3 regions of the Planococcus kocurii genome follow, and region 1 is predicted to be linked to each of the others. Evidence: a T-box and tRNA genes for the amino acid it is inferred to sense, from the RefSeq annotation. Region 1 holds a T-box; the other regions hold tRNA genes.
What was found. A T-box is a leader RNA that pairs with one kind of tRNA and senses whether it is charged. The one in region 1 lies ahead of pheS (phenylalanine--tRNA ligase subunit alpha), so its partner is inferred to be a tRNA-Phe.

Region 1 (6,362 bases):
TACATTTCGATAATCAAACAGGCGAATTTGCTCGAACAGATGTAGAAGGCGTGCGGACCGTGATGGAAGATCCCGCGATTCAATTAAATAAACACATTCGCTTTTTAACGAAATTTTTCAAACTGCATAAAATCCAGTTGCCGGTCAAAGGAATTGTTGTATTCACATCCAAACAATGTGAATTTATTACGAAACCGCAAACCACCGATGTTTGTAAAACTTATCAACTAATCGATTATTTACTCAACATACTCTCCTCTTTCCCCGACTCGAATATCCGACCGAATTTAGTGAAAATCGATAAACTTCTTCAAAAACATCAAACTCCTTATAAGCGACTTCCTTTATGTCAGCTGTATGCTATAAATCCTGGCGAACTACAGACCGGTATTTTTTGCGATTCATGCAAAAGCCTGCGAATGGTTCGAAAAAAACGATGTGGCTGGATATGCGAATTGTGCCAATCGATAGATATAAATGCATTTGAAACGACGATTCGGGAATATTTTTCGCTCGTTCATAATCAGCTGAGTAATAAGATGTTGAGGCAGTATTGTAATATCGAATCGCCTTTTGTAGCGTCTCGCTTATTGTCGACTTTCGAATTTGACACAGCTGGTGCATTGCGCAATCGAACCTATCAGTTAAAGAAAAAAGACTAGCTTTTCACTTAAGTGAGAAGCTTTTTTTGATTTTGCAAACAACGTCTCGACTTGCGCAAACAAACTTTCAGCTTGCGCAAACAAAGCGCGAGATAATGTAAACAACCGAGTGTATCCCGCAAACAAAGTCGCTTGATCCGCAAATAAAGAGTAGACGAATAGTCGCGCTCTTGTGTAAAGCTTCTGGAGCACTATTAATTTTAAGGTCCGCTTTTCACTCAAGTGAGAAGCTTTTTTTGGTTTTGCAAACAACGTCTCGTCTTGCGCAAACAAAGCGCGAGATAATGTAAACAACCGATTTTATCGCGCAAACAAAGTCATTCAATCCGCAAATAAAGCGTCTCTAGCTTCGAAAATGTACATAATAATTGACATGATGTTAAGTATAATATACATTATGTAATATAAACCGAACATAAAAGGGTGGATGAAGCAGATGCTTAAGAACCGAGTAAAAGAACTAAGAGCTCGTTACGGCTTTACCCAAAGCGATCTCGGCAAGCAAGTGGATGTCACGCGACAAACGATTGCTTTTATTGAAAAAGGGGAGTTTTCCCCTTCAATTACCTTAGCGTTAAAACTCGCAAAAGCTCTGCAGACGAACATCAACGACTTATTTTGGTTAGAGGAGGACGGAGGACATGAAAAATGATTTTCGTATGCAGTATCCATTGTGGATGATGGGATTTATCATGGTGTTAGGAATTTTCTTGTTCGGAGTCAATTCACCCGAAACGACTGAAATTGTCAATACAGAAATAGAACAAAGCATATTAGTTGAGTATGGCGTCATTCAAGGATTTGTTATTGTAGGGTCAATCATTTTATACCTGATCATGTTGTTCATTTTTTACATGAAAATAAGACGCCATAACAAGCTGTATCCAACACAAAAAATTCCGTCTTTTGCAATTCGTCCACCTGAATATTTAGAACAAGATGAAGGCATGACACATATTACGCGCATTGCTTCTCAAAAAGTCTATACCTTTATGACTTGGAGTTTGCCAGCACTCGCAGTATTTGCAATGTTTTCGCCGCTGCCACGGATTTATACCGTGCTTGCCATTTTGGTAGTCGCGTTACTTCAATACGTCATTTACTACAGAGAAATTCGCGCGCATTTAAAGGAGGAAGATGAATGATCTATGAATATTTTCTCGTTTTTTTAGGAGCGGCCATTCCGTGGTTTGAAATTGCGTTGGTTATTCCGCTTGGCATTGTTTGGGGGTTATCCCCGTTATGGGTGATGGTACTTGCATTTGTTGGAAATATGGTCACCGTCCTGGCATTAATTATTGGCTTTGACCGCTTCCAACTTTGGTACACAAAACGACAACAAGCAAAAGGTAAAGCCACTTCGAAAAAAAGTGAACGGGCCAAACGAATTTGGAACAAGTACGGTCTGCCGGGACTAGCGATGCTTGGACCTATTTTAATTGGTACACATATTGCAGCTTTTATCGGGATGACACTTGGTGCTACTAAAAAGAACACGACGGTTTGGCTGACGATCAGCATTGCTGTTTGGACATTAGCATTCGGTATTTTGACAGCGCTTGGATTTGATTTTTTTACGGCTTGAATAAATGAAGGTGAAGTTGCTTAGATCTCATTAATACGTGGCGAAAAATGTTGGTTCGTCAAAATATCTTGCATAAGTAAAGTGGCAATAGCTCGACATCGACTTCTAGGTGACTGCGCTTTTGGGTATGTTATACTGGTGTTATTCTGAAATAAAGGCGTGAAGCTATAATGAAAAGAATTGAATCTAACCAAAACTCGCTCGTCAAGCATTGGAAAAAGCTTGGAACGACACGAAAAGAACGCGATAAATTTGCAGAATTCCTAGTCGAAGGCTTTCATTTGACAGAAGAAGCTTTGCGTAAAAAAGATCTTGTCAAATCATTAATTGTCCGTGAAGGCGTAGATATCCCAGCAGACTGGGATATTGAAGGCGTTCCTCATTATTCGGTCACGGCAGGAGTAGCGAAGGAAATTTCGGAAACTGAGCACACGCAGGGAATTTTCGCGCATTGTGCACAACCCGAATTTACAGAAGATGAGCAAAAAACATGGTCTAAGCTATTGATGATTGATGCTGTTCAAGATCCTGGCAATATCGGGACGATGATTCGGACAGCTTCAGCAAGCGGCATTGACGCAGTCATTCTTGGAAAAGGCTGTGCAGACCCTTACAACCCGAAAACGGTTCGATCTGCTCAAGGTTCACATTTTCAGATTCCTGTTGTTAAAGGCGAACTGATTGAATGGACAGCGCAAGCTAAAGCAAATGATATCCAAATCTTTGGAACAGCGCTTCATAACTCGACACCGGTTCACGAAGTTGAGACATGTGAAAAGTTTGCTTTACTTGTTGGCAATGAAGGCAGTGGCGTTGACGCTGTACTTTTGCAGCAAACCGATCAGAATTTGATGGTCCCGCTATACGGTAGCGCAGAATCACTGAATGTTGCAGTGGCGACAGGGATTCTTTTGTATAGCTTGGTTCCTAAAAACTAAGTTTGATAAAAGTCTAGAACTTTCGTATAATGAGAAAGTAAATAAGTAAAAGCGAAGAACGGGAAAAGTATGTTGCGCCCTTACATCACAGAGATTCTGCACCTTGACTGGAAGTGTGGATATGTAAACGCCTCAGAAGTTCACCCCGCGAGCTGCCTAACGGGACCAGTAGACATACTGTAAAGATGGGCCGGTGAAGAGCCGTTATGTAAACAAGTGATTGCGATTTGCAATAACTAGGGTGGTACCGCGAATAATGCCTCGTCCCTTTTCTGGGACGGGGCTTTTTACTGTCTAAGGAGGAGAAAAAATGGAAGCACAATTGCAGGAATTGAAAACACAAGCACTCGAAAAAATTGCCACAGCGTCGACTGTTAAAGAACTGAATGATGTTCGTGTCGCGTATTTAGGGAAAAAAGGACCGATTACGGATTTATTAAAAGGCATGGGGAAACTCCCGGCTGAAGAGCGTCCGAAAATGGGAGCTTTGGTTAATGTGGTACGCGAGGAAGTTACAACGCAACTCGAAGAACGCATGGCCATCTTAGAAGAACAAGCGATCTATGAGAAGTTGCAAAGCGAAACAATTGATATTACATTACCAGGACGTCCCGTCAAAACAGGTAATGCACATCCACTGACGCGTGTAGTAGAAGAAATTGAAGACTTATTTATTTCAATGGGTTACGAAGTAGCAGAAGGCCCGGAAGTAGAAAAAGATTACTACAATTTTGAAGCGTTGAATTTACCTAAAGGTCATCCAGCTCGTGATATGCAAGATTCTTTCTATATAACAGAAGACATCCTACTACGCACACATACATCACCAGTTCAAGCGCGGACAATGGAAGCAAAAGGCGGCGAGCCGATCAAAATCATTTGCCCGGGCAAAGTGTATCGCCGTGATAGCGATGACGCGACCCATTCACACCAATTCACACAAATTGAAGGATTGGTTATCGGCGAAGACATTCGCATGAGTGATTTAAAAGGAACACTTTCTGTATTTGCGAAGAAAATGTTCGGCGATGATCGCGAAATTCGCCTTCGTCCAAGTTTTTTCCCGTTTACAGAGCCTTCTGTTGAAATGGATATTTCATGCTTTAAATGTGGCGGCAGTGGCTGCAACGTGTGTAAGAAAACAGGCTGGATTGAAATTCTAGGCGCTGGAATGGTGCATCCGAATGTACTTGAAATGGCTGGTTATGACTCCAAACGCTTAACTGGATTTGCTTTCGGTATGGGTCCAGAACGGATTGCGATGCTGAAATACGGCGTTGAAGATATTCGTCATTTCTACACAAACGATGTTCGCTTTTTATCTCAGTTCCAACGTACAGAACTTTAAGGAGGAAATAAAACATGCTCGTATCCATTAACTGGTTAAAAGACTATGTAAACACACAACAATTACCACCCGCTGAATTAGGTGAAAAAATAACGCGTTCAGGTATTGAAGTAGACGCAGTGATCGACCGGTCACACGGTATGACAAATGTCGTAGTGGGCTATGTTGAATCTTGTGTTAAACATCCCGAAGCTGATAAATTATCAATTTGCCAAGTAGATGTTGGAGAAGAAACAACACAAATCATTTGCGGTGCACCGAACATTGCAGCAGGCCAAAAAGTAATCGTGGCACGTCCTGGAGCGAAACTTCCAGGTGACATCAACATCAAAAAAGCGAAACTTCGAGGAGAAGAATCGCATGGCATGATTTGTTCGTTGCAAGAACTCGGAATTGAAGGCAAGCTTGTGCCAAAAGCCTACGCTGAAGGCATTTATGTGCTGCCAGAAGATGCAAAAATCGGTTCTGATGTCATTGTAAATTTTGGTTTAGATGACACTGTATTAGAACTAGGACTGACACCAAACCGCGCAGACGCGATGAGCATGCTGGGCGTTGCTTATGAGGTAGGAGCTATTTTATCAGAAGAAATCAACCTGCCTGAGATTAGCTATACAGAAGCATCTGACACAGCAGCTTCGATGCTATCCTTGTCAGTCGATGCGCCTGAAGCCAACCCTTTGTATGTCGCAAAAGTCGTTCGTAACATTAAAGTTCAAGAGTCACCTATGTGGCTGCAACAACGACTAATGGCAGCTGGTGTCCGTCCACACAATAACGTAGTTGATATTACAAACTATGTATTAATGGAATATGGTCAGCCACTTCACGCATTTGACTATGAGTTATTGGAAACAGGGAACATTACGGTTCGCCATGCTAAAGAAGGCGAAATGATTAACACTTTAGATGACGCAGAGCGGAAATTATCTAGCCGTCAATTAGTGATTACCAATGGAGAAAAACCAGTGGCGATTGCAGGAGTTATGGGCGGCGCTAACTCGGAAGTAAGCGAAGCAACGACGACTGTTGTCATCGAATCTGCTTATTTTGAATCGGGTTCTATTCGTCAAACTTCTAAAGATCATGGCCTACGCAGTGATGCTAGTTCACGTTTTGAAAAAGGCGTCGATCCAAATCGTGTCATTCCAGCCGCAGAACGTGCAGCACAGTTGTTGTCCCAACTTGCGGGTGGCGAAGTATTAGCTGGCTCTGTCATATTCGATGAATTAAACAAAGAAGAGAAAATTGTTAAAGTGTCTCCAGATTTCATTAATAGCCGTCTGGGTATGAAGATTTCCTTTGAAGACATGTGGGATATTTTAAACCGCTTGAAATTTAACACAGAAGCAACGAATGGCCAACTGGTCATTTCTGTGCCAACACGTCGACAAGACATTCAAATTCCTGAAGACGTAGTCGAAGAAATTGCTCGTCTATACGGCTACGATGAAATTCCAGCAACATTACCAGAAGCTGAAACGACACCAGGTGGCTTGACTCCCTATCAGGCAAAACGCCGCATTGTTCGTTCGCTTATGGAAGGTGCTGGATTATTACAAGCGACGACGTATTCGTTAACTTCTGCAAAATCAGTAAAACAATTTGCTTTGGAAGAAACGGAAACAACGCGTCTTTTAATGCCGATGAGCGAAGAGCGTAGTTTGTTGCGTCAAAGCTTGTTGCCGCATTTGTTGGAATCTGTTACGTATAACACAGCAAGAAGAATGGATTCGGTCGCTTTGTATGAAACCGGTTCTGTTTTCCTTAAAGGTCAAGATGAGTTACTAAACGAGCAGGAACATTTAGCGGTCGCTATTACAGGTCTT
Region 2 (6,362 bases), 330 kb from region 1:
TCTGATTACCGATAAATATGGTTTATCCTCTCCCGAAGGACGCGGCGTTATGGCTATGTATATTTTTGGTACCGTCTTCGGATCGATTTTTATTGGGTTGATATCAGGCTTTTTAGCTACCGTGACGCCCCTGCATCCGATTTCTTTCGCCATGGCGACAGGTGTGGGCAGCGGCAGTATGGCAGCGGCTTCTCTAGGTCCTTTAATTGCCGCATTTCCTGAGATGAGTGAAACCTTGACTGCCTTTTCAGGAGTCAGCAACTTAATTTCCTCAGTAACAGGTCTATACATGAGTATTTTTATTGGTTTGCCCTTAACGGTTAAACTGTATGAGATTCTCTCTAAAAACAAAGAGAAAAAAGCAGCGAAAGGAAGCGTAGATTATGATAAAAAGTCTTAAAGAATGGATACTGGTCTTTATGATTATTGGTGTGATCATGCTGATTGGTAATTGGATTGGCTATGATATACTTCCTTGGGATGCGCTTCCCGGAATAGCCATCCTAATAGGCATTAGCCTGGCCGGATTGGTTATTCACCGCCTACTACCATTCAAGTTGCCTAGCATCGCTTACATCGGCATTATCGGTCTAATATTGACAATTCCGGGTATGCCGGGAGCAGCACAAATTGTCACTTACACGACAGAAGTTACTTTATTAGCAATTGCTACGCCTATCTTAGCTTATGCCGGCGTATCCATTGGCCGTTCATGGTTCGACTTTATGCAATTAGGTTGGAAAACTATCGTAATTGGCATGGTGGTTCTGCTCGGAACATTTCTTGGCTCAGCAGTCATCGCGGAAATTATCCTTCGATTTCAAGGAATTATTTAACGTTAACCAAAAGACCACCGCAAAAGCTTTAGCTTTTGCGGTGGTCTTTTTACTAGTTCTTTAAGAATCTATTTACTGCTACTTATCCTCAGCAATCCATCTTAAAAATTCCAAAAAGAAAAGCCCAACAATAATGTTAGGGCCTGTCATCTAATCTTGCGGTATACCGGCGGTCGGGGTCGAACCGACACTCCGGTGAAGGAACGGGATTTTGAGTCCCGCGCGTCTGCCAATTCCGCCACGCCGGCAAGTATTTCTTTAGCGGACAAGAATTATTATAGCACATCTCATTTCGCTCGCCAATACTTTATTCGTATAACAAATAATTTTGCAAAAATAGGTGTTTATCTTTTTTACAAAACCAGATTAAGAAGAAAGTAGAAGACAGCGGCTAACATCGCCGATATTGGCATTGTAATCACCCAAGTGATTAACATAGTCTTGGCTGTACCCCACTGAACGCCTTTAACACGATGCGCTGCCCCAACTCCCATTATAGAAGACGAAATAACGTGAGTTGTACTAACTGGCAAGTGAATCAGAGTAGCACCAAAAATTACTGCTGCACCTGTCAAATCAGCTGCTACACCATTAACTGGACGAATTTTCATGATTTTCCCGCCCACCGTTTTAATAATTCGCCAACCGCCAACCGAAGTCCCTAACGCCATCGCTAGGGCACATGTAGCTTGTACCCATAATTGGATATCATCAGAGCTTTGATAATTATTCACAATCAATGCCAACGTAATAATCCCCATCGCTTTTTGCGCATCATTCGTCCCATGGGAAAATGACTGCAATGCAGCAGTGGCAATTTGAATTAATCTAAAATTCTTATTTGTTTTTGTTAAATTATGATCTTTGAATACTATTTTAAAAACACTATACATGAGATAGCCCACGACCAAAGCAAGAATTGGTGAAAAGATTAAAGCTTGCAAAATTGCTAGAAAGCCACTGTAATTAAGAGCTGCAAAGCCAGCCCCTGCAATAGCTGCTCCAGCTATTGAACCAATTAGCGCGTGTGAGGAGCTACTTGGAATTCCATAGTACCAAGTCAACAAATTCCACGTAATAGCCGCTAATAAAGCTGCTAGAATAACGACAGAGCCATTATCGAGCGCAAAAGGATCGACGATATCCTTGGTTATTGTTTTAGCAACACCCGTAAAAGCCATAGCACCGACAAAATTCATAATGGCCGCAAGCATAATTGCACGTCTCGGTGTTAGTGCTTTTGTAGAAACCGCAGTAGCTATCGAATTTGCCGTATCATGAAACCCATTGATAAAGTCAAATATTATAGCAAAAATGACAATCAAAACTGTTAACAGCAATACCATATCCATTAGTCATTTTGCTCCTTAGGCGTTTTTCATAATAATTGATTCGAATGTATTCGCGACTTGCTGACAATGATCAGCAATTTCTTCTAACTCTTCATATATGTCCTTGTATTGAATAATTCGAATCGGATCTTTTTCAGTTTGAAACAGATTTTTTATGGATCGACGCAGAACGGCATCACATTTAGATTCGTAATCTTTAATTTTAATGGCATGAGATCTCATCTGAGGCAGCTTCTTAGAAACCATTAGTTCGACTGCCATTTCTATCTCAATCGTGCTCAATCGAATTGCTTCAACAAATTCAAGCATGTATTCATCTGCTTCTACTATTGAATACATATCAAATCGTGCAGCTGTGTGTTCTAAACCATCTAATACATCATCCATACTCATTGCTAAAGCCAATATATCTTCTCGTTCAATTGGCGTAATAAATGCGTTGTTAAGATCTTGGATTATGGAATGTACAAAAGAATCTCCTTTTGTTTCATAATCCTTCATAGTGTTTGAAAAAATGATCAAGTCATTACTAACTTTTAATTTATACTCAGCAAAATAAGTTGCACTTTCTTTTAAATTCAACGCAATGTCACTCAACTGCAATGCAAACTTATCTTTCTTTTTGAAAGCCATTCTCTCTACCTCCACTATTTTCGCAACATAATTTCTCAGCTAAATTATAATAGCTTATTTCTCGAGATATTAACACTATCTATATAATCAATTTACAAATTCTTAATAAACCGGAATTTTCAGTTTAACCTAAACTCAATAAAAAAACCTCTTAACTATGATTTCTCACAGTTAAGAGGTTTTTGAAAGAGCAGGCAGGCTCTTTCGTGATACCGGCGGTCGGGGTCGAACCGACACTCCCGTGAAGGAACGGGATTTTGAGTCCCGCGCGTCTGCCAATTCCGCCACGCCGGCAAAATATTATGGAGGCGGCAACCGGACTCGAACCGGTGATAAGGGTGTTGCAGACCCATGCCTTACCACTTGGCTATGCCGCCAAATATTGGAGCGGAAGACGAGGTTCGAACTCGCGACCTCCACCTTGGCAAGGTGGCGTTCTACCACTGAACTACTTCCGCTTAAAGCTGGGGTACCTGGATTCGAACCAGGGCATGACGGGATCAAAACCCGTTGCCTTACCGCTTGGCTATACCCCACTAGTAAAAGATGGGGCGGACGAGGGGAATTGAACCCCCGAGTGCCGGAATCACAATCCGGTGCGTTAACCACTTCGCCACGACCGCCACTTTATTATTTATAAGTTCACTTAATGAAATGAAAACATGGGGCGGACGAGGGGAATTGAACCCCCGAGTGCCGGAATCACAATCCGGTGCGTTAACCACTTCGCCACGACCGCCATCATAAAATTAAAAATTGGCAGGGGCAGTAGGAATCGAACCCACATCGGAGGTGTTGGAGACCTCTGTTCTACCGTTAAACTATGCCCCTAAAAACTGGTGGTGGGGGGCAGATTCGAACTGCCGAACCCGAAGGAGCGGATTTACAGTCCGCCGCGTTTAGCCACTTCGCTACCCCACCTAGTGGTGCCGGAGAAAGGAGTCGAACCCTCGACCTACTGATTACAAGTCAGTTGCTCTACCAACTGAGCTACTCCGGCACAAATATTAATAAAAAATGGTGGGTCAGGACGGAATCGAACCGCCGACACTTAGAGCTTCAATCTAATGCTCTACCGACTGAGCTACTGACCCACTTTGTTAAGTAAAAATGGCGGTCCCGACCGGGATCGAACCGGCGATCTCCTGCGTGACAGGCAGGCATGTTAACCGCTACACCACGGGACCATTTGGTTGCGGGGGCAGGATTTGAACCTGCGACCTTTGGGTTATGAGCCCAACGAGCTACCGAACTGCTCCACCCCGCGACAATACTATTTTCTTACGATTAACATTGTGAAATTTAAAACAACGCGTTCACTATGTAAGTGTAAATGGTGGAGGATGACGGGATCGAACCGCCGACCCTCTGCTTGTAAGGCAGATGCTCTCCCAGCTGAGCTAATCCTCCATGAAATTGGTGACCCCTACGGGATTCGAACCCGTGTTACCGCCGTGAAAGGGCGGTGTCTTAACCGCTTGACCAAGGGGCCGTACTTTTAAAAAGAACTTCTGGCGGAGAGCAAGGGATTCGAACCCTTGAGACGGTTGCCCGCCTACATGATTTCCAATCATGCTCCTTCGGCCACTCGGACAGCTCTCCATATTTGGCTCCGAAGGTAGGACTCGAACCTACGACCATCGCATTAACAGTGCGGTGCTCTACCACTGAGCTACTTCGGAATAATTATTCAGACTGGCAACGTCCTACTCTCACAGGGGGAAACCCCCAACTACCATCGGCGCAAAAGAGCTTAACTGCCGTGTTCGGGATGGGAACGGGTGTGGCCTCTTTGCCATCATTACCAGACTGAATTTATTTTGAAAGACAAGTTTTATTATACCATTAGTACCGGTTTTTTCAAGCTTTTTTTACAAAAACTTTCTTATTCTTTCAAAACTGGATAAACGACAGGTGAAACAAGCAAGTTTTTCGCATACAATGTGTTGGTTAAGTCCTCGATCGATTAGTATTCGTCAGCTGCACGTATCGCTACGCTTCCACCTCGAACCTATCTACCTCATCGTCTTTGAGGGATCTTACTTGCTTGCGCAATGGGAAATCTCATCTTGAGGGGGGCTTCGTGCTTAGATGCTTTCAGCACTTATCCCGGCCACACATAGCTACCCAGCGATGCCCTTGGCAGAACAACTGGTACACCAGCGGTGTGTCCATCCCGGTCCTCTCGTACTAAGGACAGCTCCTCTCAAATTTCCTGCGCCCGCGACGGATAGGGACCGAACTGTCTCACGACGTTCTGAACCCAGCTCGCGTACCGCTTTAATGGGCGAACAGCCCAACCCTTGGGACCGACTACAGCCCCAGGATGCGATGAGCCGACATCGAGGTGCCAAACCTCCCCGTCGATGTGGACTCTTGGGGGAGATAAGCCTGTTATCCCCGGGGTAGCTTTTATCCGTTGAGCGATGGCCCTTCCATGCGGAACCACCGGATCACTAAGCCCGTCTTTCGACCCTGCTCGACCTGTACGTCTCGCAGTCAAGCTCCCTTCTGCCTTTACACTCTACGAATGATTTCCAACCATTCTGAGGGAACCTTTGGGCGCCTCCGTTACTCTTTAGGAGGCGACCGCCCCAGTCAAACTGCCCGCCTGACACTGTCTCCCAAGCCGATCAGGCTTGTGGGTTAGAATTTCAATACAACCAGGGTAGTATCCCACTGACGCCTCCTCCGAAGCTAGCGCTCCGGAATCTCAGGCTCCTACCTATCCTGTACAAGTTGCACCAAAATTCAATATCAGGCTACAGTAAAGCTCCACGGGGTCTTTCCGTCCTGTCGCGGGTAACCTGCATCTTCACAGGTACTATAATTTCACCGAGTCTCTCGTTGAGACAGTGCCCAGATCGTTACGCCTTTCGTGCGGGTCGGAACTTACCCGACAAGGAATTTCGCTACCTTAGGACCGTTATAGTTACGGCCGCCGTTTACTGGGGCTTCAATTCGCACCTTCGCTTGCGCTAAGCACTCCTCTTAACCTTCCAGCACCGGGCAGGCGTCAGCCCCTATACGTCACCTTACGGTTTTGCAGAGACCTGTGTTTTTGCTAAACAGTCGCCTGGGCCTATTCACTGCGGCTCTCTCGGGCTATTCACCCTACCAGAGCACCCCTTCTCCCGAAGTTACGGGGTCATTTTGCCGAGTTCCTTAACGAGAGTTCACTCGCTCACCTTAGAATTCTCTTCTCGCCTACCTGTGTCGGTTTGCGGTACGGGCACCTCCCGCCTCGCTAGAGGCTTTTCTTGGCAGTGTGAAATCAGGGACTCAAGGGTAAACCCTCTTGCCGTCACAGCTCAACGTATTAGAAATGGGATTTGCCTCATTTCACGCCTCACTGCTTGGACGTGCACAACCAACGGCACGCTCTCCTTATCCTTCTGCGTCCCCCCATTGCTCAAACGGCGGGGAGGTGGTACAGGAATATCAACCTGTTGTCCATCGTCTACGCCTATCGGCCTCGACTTAGGTCCCGACTAACCCTGAGCGGACGAGCCTTCCTCAGGAAACCTTAGGCATTCGGTGG
Region 3 (6,362 bases), 150 kb from region 1:
AATGCTGAAGTCGGTGTAAACACATCTTCAAATTCCAGTTTCATCGTGCGTGCAATAACGACTTTTTCAACTTCTTTAGCTTTAATAATGTCGGTTACTTGTTTGATGGAATCCAAATAAGCTTGTTTTTTCAGTTCTATACGACCCGTTGTTTGCGGTTTATCGTATTTGTCCACTTCTGATACTTGGGCTGCATGGATCAATTTATCCCGCTCTTTGCGCATCGCCTCAAATTCTGCAAAACTCTCTTGCTTTTGAGTGATTAAATGGATACTAATAAAAGCCTGTTCTCCTTTTAACACTAGTTGAAAAGTCGGCACTGCGAAATAAGCCTGAGGAAATCTCTTCCATTCACTCGCTTTATTGTTTAACGGATCAAACGAAAATCCACCAAATAGAACCGGCTGAACCGAATGCTCTTCATTGACAATTTGGCGACATAAGTTCTGCCAATCTTTTTTTATTTCTTCAAATCTTCCATTTGCCTTGTTTGTAGACAATACATGGGCATGACCGATTCCGACCAACGTAAAGGTCTTTTCCCGATTTTGCCAGTACAGTCGTTTTCCTGAGTGGTCACTTCCGCCGGCTTCAAAAAATGCCAATGCTGACATGCGTGTTACTTCAATTGTTTCCGTATAAAAGCGGTAGCCTTCGTATTGGCTATCCGCAGATTGTTGAGTCGATGAAGACGATTCTGAATTCACCTGATTACCTCCGTTTTAAGACAACAGTCTAGTTTATTCCACAAACGTTCTACTTTTTAATCTCTACCTTCTATCATACTCTTTTCTGCTAAAATCAGCACATCATTTGCTGTATTCACTGTTATTTTGAAGTACAATGAGGAGTGGAAAGAATTAAAGGAGAGAGATATATGACACATTCACTACAAGCAGACAGCGGATGGCGCGTATGGTGGCAACTAACTCGGCCGCATACCTTAACCGCTTCTTTCGCTCCCGTATTCCTCGGAACGATGATTGCTTTACAGTATTCCCCTATCGATTGGATTTTATTCCTAGCTATGCTCGTTGCGAGTTTATTGATTCAAGCAGCTACTAATATGTTCAATGAATATTACGATTTTGCTAGAGGGTTAGACAATGAGAACTCTGTCGGTATTGGGGGTGCAATTGTTCGGAACGGTGTGAAACCGAAAACTGTATTAACTCTAGCTTTATTGTTCTACGGGATTGCTGCAGTTATTGGTCTCTACATTTGTTCACTAACTAGTTGGTGGCTTTTAGTTGTAGGTGCCGTTGCAATGGGGATTGGCTATTTTTATACCGGTGGGCCATATCCTATTGCCTACACACCTTTTGGCGAACTTTTCTCTGGCGTAGTCATGGGCTATTTGATTGTAATCATTGCCTTCTATATTCAAACGGGGATGGTAACCCTAGAAGCATCGTTACTTGCTATTCCGAGCACATTATTAGTAGCAGCTATTATGCTAGCTAATAACATTCGCGATATTGTGGGCGACGAAGAAAGTGGACGCAAAACACTTGCTATTTTGGTTAAAAGACCGGCAGCTGTCAATATTCTTATGTGGTTTTTCATTCTAGCCTACGTATGGATTGTCATCCTTATCCTAGTAGGAATATTGACACCGTGGGCTTTACTAGTCTTCATAAGCGTCATTAAACCTATTAAAGTCGTTCAAATCTTTAAACGTTTTACAGAACCTCTAAAGGTGATGCCGGCGATGAAAGATACTGGAAAAACAAATACATTTGTGGCTTTTTTACTTGGAATTGGGTTACTGATTGATTACCTTCTATAATATAGACAAACAAAAAAGGATTTCTCTAGAAATCCTTTTTTTGTTTGTCTAAAATAATACTTTGAAGAACAGTTAATTATAAGTTATAGTAAATAAATAATTCTAAATTTTCGAATGAGGAGGATATATAGTGAAACCTATCATCATCGGCATTATTGCAGCTTTTTTCTTTGCATTTACTTTCGTACTCAACGCCACGATGGAAGCTGACGGCGGGAATTGGATCTGGAGTGCGTCTCTCCGATACTTTTTCATGATTCCCTTTTTACTTTTGATTGTTGTTTTAAGAAAGAACTTAAAACCACTGTTACAAGAAATGAACAAAAACAAAAGAGCTTGGACCTTATGGAGTTTTGTTGGATTTGGCTTATTCTATGCTCCACTATGTTTCGCTGCAGCCTATTCCCCTGGCTGGCTCATCGCAGGAACATGGCAAATTACCATAGTCGCTGGTACATTACTTGCTCCCTTATTTCTCATTACCATACATAGCAATAAAGAAACTACTCAACTAAGAGGAAAGATTCCTGTTAAAAGCTTGATGATTTCTTTTATCATATTAGCAGGAGTCAGTTTAATGCAACTTGAACATGTAGCAGTTGTTTCTTCTTCAACACTTTGGTTCGGTTTTATCCCTGTTATCCTCGCAGCTTTCGCATACCCATTAGGAAATAGAAAAATGATGGATATATGTGGAGGCAGGTTGGATGCGTATCAGAGGGTTTTGGGCATGACACTAGCTAGTCTACCTTTTTGGTTCATCCTATCATTATATGGGCTTGTTACTGTAGGTGGACCTAGCGCTTCACAAAGCTTACAAACTTTAATTGTAGCAATCAGTTCAGGTGTAATGGCAACAGTACTCTTCTTTAAAGCGACTGATCTAGTTAGAGGCGATATGCAGAAACTAGGAGCAGTAGAAGCGACACAATCAATGGAAGTTTTATTTGCGTTAGCAGGAGAAGCACTTTTCTTGTCAATTGTCTTACCTTCAAGCTTAGCAATAATCGGAATTTTCATTGTAATGCTTGGCATGATTCTTCACAGTCTTAATTCTAGTAAAACGAAAAAAAGTGTTATGCAATTAAATGCATAACACTTTTCTATAATGACCCCTACGGGATTCGAACCCGTGTTACCGCCGTGAAAGGGCGGTGTCTTAACCGCTTGACCAAGGGGCCAAATACTGGCGGAGAAGGAGGGATTTGAACCCTCGCGCCGGTTGCCCGACCTACACCCTTAGCAGGGGCGCCTCTTCAGCCACTTGAGTACTTCCCCAGTATGGCTCCGAAGGTAGGACTCGAACCTACGACCATCGCATTAACAGTGCGGTGCTCTACCACTGAGCTACTTCGGAATGGTGGGCCTAAATGGACTCGAACCATCGACCTCACGCTTATCAGGCGTGCGCTCTAACCAGCTGAGCTATAGGCCCATATGTAATATTATGGAGCGGGTGGGGGGAATCGAACCCCCATCATCAGCTTGGAAGGCTGAGGTTTTACCACTAAACTACACCCGCGTAAAATGGTGGGTCAGGACGGAATCGAACCGCCGACACTTAGAGCTTCAATCTAATGCTCTACCGACTGAGCTACTGACCCACTTTATTTATTGAAAATGGCGGTCCCGACCGGGATCGAACCGGCGATCTCCTGCGTGACAGGCAGGCATGTTAACCGCTACACCACGGGACCATTTGGTTGCGGGGGCAGGATTTGAACCTGCGACCTTTGGGTTATGAGCCCAACGAGCTACCGAACTGCTCCACCCCGCGACAATATTATAATTCAAAAGAAATTCGTCCACACATTTTAAAAAATATGGAGGAGGAAGAGGGATTCGAACCCCCGCGGGATTTGACTCCCCTGTCGGTTTTCAAGACCGATCCCTTCAGCCAAACTTGGGTATTCCTCCGAGATAAAATACATATGGTGGACCTTGCAGGACTCGAACCTGCGACCGGACGGTTATGAGCCGTCTGCTCTAACCAACTGAGCTAAAGGTCCTAAAAAAGTGGCGGCAGAGGGGATCGAACCCCCGACCTCACGGGTATGAACCGTACGCTCTAGCCAGCTGAGCTACGCCGCCGGGATCTTTACTTTAAAAAGTTGGTGGAGCCTAGCGGGATCGAACCGCTGACCTCCTGCGTGCAAGGCAGGCGCTCTCCCAGCTGAGCTAAGGCCCCATTGTTTGGTCGGGAAGACAGGATTCGAACCTGCGACCCCTTGGTCCCAAACCAAGTGCTCTACCAAGCTGAGCTACTTCCCGAACTTGAGTTGCTGAGTATAAAAATATGGTGCGCCCGAGAGGACTCGAACCTCTAACCGCTTGATTCGTAGTCAAGTACTCTATCCAATTGAGCTACGGGCGCATATGATGCTATTCACTATTTCGTGAAAAGATGGTGCCGAGGACCGGAATCGAACCGGTACGGTAGTCACCTACCGCAGGATTTTAAGTCCTGTGCGTCTGCCAGTTCCGCCACCCCGGCTAAGGGTCGGTATCACGTGCAAATAAATATGGAGCGGAAGACGAGGTTCGAACTCGCGACCTCCACCTTGGCAAGGTGGCGTTCTACCACTGAACTACTTCCGCAAAAATGGTGCGGGTGAAGGGAGTCGAACCCCCACGCCCGAAGGCGCTAGATCCTAAGTCTAGTGCGTCTGCCAGTTCCGCCACACCCGCGTGGCAATATAAAATTAAAATGGTGAGCCATGAAGGATTCGAACCTTCGACCCTCTGATTAAAAGTCAGATGCTCTACCAGCTGAGCTAATGGCTCGAAAAAGTGGTGCCGGAGAAAGGAGTCGAACCCTCGACCTACTGATTACAAGTCAGTTGCTCTACCAACTGAGCTACTCCGGCAAAAGAAATAAATGGTGGAGGATGACGGGATCGAACCGCCGACCCTCTGCTTGTAAGGCAGATGCTCTCCCAGCTGAGCTAATCCTCCGATATATATTGCCCAGCGACGTCCTACTCTCACAGGGGGAAACCCCCAACTACCATCGGCGCAAAAGAGCTTAACTGCCGTGTTCGGGATGGGAACGGGTGTGGCCTCTTTGCCATCATCACTGGACTATTTGGTTTTGAAAGACAAGATTTATTATACCAGTAGTACTGGTTTTTTCAAGCTTTTTTTACAAAAACTTGGGCTTATTCTTTCAAAACTGGATAAACGACGGGTGAAACAAGCAAGTTTTTCGCATACAGTGTGTTGGTTAAGTCCTCGATCGATTAGTATTCGTCAGCTGCACGTATCGCTACGCTTCCACCTCGAACCTATCTACCTCATCGTCTTTGAGGGATCTTACTTGCTTGCGCAATGGGAAATCTCATCTTGAGGGGGGCTTCGTGCTTAGATGCTTTCAGCACTTATCCCGGCCACACATAGCTACCCAGCGATGCCCTTGGCAGAACAACTGGTACACCAGCGGTGTGTCCATCCCGGTCCTCTCGTACTAAGGACAGCTCCTCTCAAATTTCCTGCGCCCGCGACGGATAGGGACCGAACTGTCTCACGACGTTCTGAACCCAGCTCGCGTACCGCTTTAATGGGCGAACAGCCCAACCCTTGGGACCGACTACAGCCCCAGGATGCGATGAGCCGACATCGAGGTGCCAAACCTCCCCGTCGATGTGGACTCTTGGGGGAGATAAGCCTGTTATCCCCGGGGTAGCTTTTATCCGTTGAGCGATGGCCCTTCCATGCGGAACCACCGGATCACTAAGCCCGTCTTTCGACCCTGCTCGACCTGTACGTCTCGCAGTCAAGCTCCCTTCTGCCTTTACACTCTACGAATGATTTCCAACCATTCTGAGGGAACCTTTGGGCGCCTCCGTTACTCTTTAGGAGGCGACCGCCCCAGTCAAACTGCCCGCCTGACACTGTCTCCCAAGCCGATCAGGCTTGTGGGTTAGAATTTCAATACAACCAGGGTAGTATCCCACTGACGCCTCCTCCGAAGCTAGCGCTCCGGAATCTCAGGCTCCTACCTATCCTGTACAAGTTGCACCAAAATTCAATATCAGGCTACAGTAAAGCTCCACGGGGTCTTTCCGTCCTGTCGCGGGTAACCTGCATCTTCACAGGTACTATAATTTCACCGAGTCTCTCGTTGAGACAGTGCCCAGATCGTTACGCCTTTCGTGCGGGTCGGAACTTACCCGACAAGGAATTTCGCTACCTTAGGACCGTTATAGTTACGGCCGCCGTTTACTGGGGCTTCAATTCGCACCTTCGCTTGCGCTAAGCACTCCTCTTAACCTTCCAGCACCGGGCAGGCGTCAGCCCCTATACGTCACCTTACGGTTTTGCAGAGACCTGTGTTTTTGCTAAACAGTCGCCTGGGCCTATTCACTGCGGCTCTCTCGGGCTATTCACCCTACCAGAGCACCCCTTCTCCCGAAGTTACGGGGTCATTTTGCCGAGTTCCTTAACGAGAGTTCACTCGCTCACCTTAGAATTCTCTTCTCGCCTACCTGTGTCGGTTTGCGGTACGGGCACCTCCCGCCTCGCTAGAGGCTTTTCTTGGCAGTGTGAAATCAGGGACTCAAGGGTAAACCCTCTT

Region 2: it has a tRNA-Phe gene. The T-box ahead of pheS (phenylalanine--tRNA ligase subunit alpha) is inferred to sense a tRNA for this amino acid. The anticodon was not compared.
Region 3: it has a tRNA-Phe gene. The T-box ahead of pheS (phenylalanine--tRNA ligase subunit alpha) is inferred to sense a tRNA for this amino acid. The anticodon was not compared.

Annotation. Positions count from the first base shown of each region.
Region 1 covers NZ_CP013661.2:404,189-410,550, reverse strand. The annotation lists gene AUO94_RS02065 (nuclease-related domain-containing protein) at 1-662, shown strand, start outside; gene AUO94_RS02060 (hypothetical protein) at 645-956, opposite strand; gene AUO94_RS02055 (helix-turn-helix transcriptional regulator) at 1,099-1,314, shown strand; gene AUO94_RS02050 (hypothetical protein) at 1,304-1,807, shown strand; gene AUO94_RS02045 (small multi-drug export protein) at 1,804-2,247, shown strand; gene AUO94_RS02040 (TrmH family RNA methyltransferase) at 2,418-3,185, shown strand; T-box leader at 3,231-3,457, shown strand; gene pheS (phenylalanine--tRNA ligase subunit alpha) at 3,496-4,533, shown strand; gene pheT (phenylalanine--tRNA ligase subunit beta) at 4,548-6,362, shown strand, end outside.
Region 2 covers NZ_CP013661.2:735,731-742,092, forward strand. The annotation lists gene AUO94_RS03755 (DUF3100 domain-containing protein) at 1-400, shown strand, start outside; gene AUO94_RS03760 (hypothetical protein) at 384-836, shown strand; tRNA gene AUO94_RS03765 (tRNA-Leu) at 1,001-1,084, opposite strand; gene AUO94_RS03770 (inorganic phosphate transporter) at 1,190-2,188, opposite strand; gene AUO94_RS03775 (DUF47 domain-containing protein) at 2,204-2,821, opposite strand; tRNA gene AUO94_RS03780 (tRNA-Leu) at 3,032-3,115, opposite strand; tRNA gene AUO94_RS03785 (tRNA-Cys) at 3,125-3,198, opposite strand; tRNA gene AUO94_RS03790 (tRNA-Gly) at 3,205-3,279, opposite strand; tRNA gene AUO94_RS03795 (tRNA-Gln) at 3,286-3,357, opposite strand; tRNA gene AUO94_RS03800 (tRNA-His) at 3,369-3,444, opposite strand; tRNA gene AUO94_RS03805 (tRNA-His) at 3,485-3,560, opposite strand; tRNA gene AUO94_RS03810 (tRNA-Trp) at 3,579-3,652, opposite strand; tRNA gene AUO94_RS03815 (tRNA-Tyr) at 3,659-3,742, opposite strand; tRNA gene AUO94_RS03820 (tRNA-Thr) at 3,746-3,821, opposite strand; tRNA gene AUO94_RS03825 (tRNA-Phe) at 3,840-3,915, opposite strand; tRNA gene AUO94_RS03830 (tRNA-Asp) at 3,933-4,008, opposite strand; tRNA gene AUO94_RS03835 (tRNA-Met) at 4,012-4,088, opposite strand; tRNA gene AUO94_RS03840 (tRNA-Val) at 4,156-4,231, opposite strand; tRNA gene AUO94_RS03845 (tRNA-Glu) at 4,239-4,313, opposite strand; tRNA gene AUO94_RS03850 (tRNA-Ser) at 4,334-4,423, opposite strand; tRNA gene AUO94_RS03855 (tRNA-Asn) at 4,429-4,503, opposite strand; rRNA gene rrf (5S ribosomal RNA) at 4,515-4,630, opposite strand; rRNA gene AUO94_RS03865 (23S ribosomal RNA) at 4,768-6,362, opposite strand, start outside.
Region 3 covers NZ_CP013661.2:552,155-558,516, forward strand. The annotation lists gene AUO94_RS02785 (isochorismate synthase) at 1-707, opposite strand, end outside; gene AUO94_RS02790 (1,4-dihydroxy-2-naphthoate polyprenyltransferase) at 878-1,789, shown strand; gene AUO94_RS02795 (DMT family transporter) at 1,920-2,885, shown strand; tRNA gene AUO94_RS02800 (tRNA-Glu) at 2,899-2,970, opposite strand; tRNA gene AUO94_RS02805 (tRNA-Ser) at 2,977-3,067, opposite strand; tRNA gene AUO94_RS02810 (tRNA-Asn) at 3,072-3,146, opposite strand; tRNA gene AUO94_RS02815 (tRNA-Ile) at 3,148-3,224, opposite strand; tRNA gene AUO94_RS02820 (tRNA-Gly) at 3,238-3,311, opposite strand; tRNA gene AUO94_RS02825 (tRNA-Phe) at 3,318-3,393, opposite strand; tRNA gene AUO94_RS02830 (tRNA-Asp) at 3,411-3,486, opposite strand; tRNA gene AUO94_RS02835 (tRNA-Met) at 3,490-3,566, opposite strand; tRNA gene AUO94_RS02840 (tRNA-Ser) at 3,614-3,706, opposite strand; tRNA gene AUO94_RS02845 (tRNA-Ile) at 3,722-3,798, opposite strand; tRNA gene AUO94_RS02850 (tRNA-Met) at 3,807-3,880, opposite strand; tRNA gene AUO94_RS02855 (tRNA-Ala) at 3,902-3,977, opposite strand; tRNA gene AUO94_RS02860 (tRNA-Pro) at 3,984-4,060, opposite strand; tRNA gene AUO94_RS02865 (tRNA-Arg) at 4,087-4,163, opposite strand; tRNA gene AUO94_RS02870 (tRNA-Leu) at 4,195-4,283, opposite strand; tRNA gene AUO94_RS02875 (tRNA-Gly) at 4,313-4,387, opposite strand; tRNA gene AUO94_RS02880 (tRNA-Leu) at 4,393-4,477, opposite strand; tRNA gene AUO94_RS02885 (tRNA-Lys) at 4,498-4,573, opposite strand; tRNA gene AUO94_RS02890 (tRNA-Thr) at 4,581-4,656, opposite strand; tRNA gene AUO94_RS02895 (tRNA-Val) at 4,669-4,744, opposite strand; rRNA gene rrf (5S ribosomal RNA) at 4,755-4,870, opposite strand; rRNA gene AUO94_RS02905 (23S ribosomal RNA) at 5,009-6,362, opposite strand, start outside.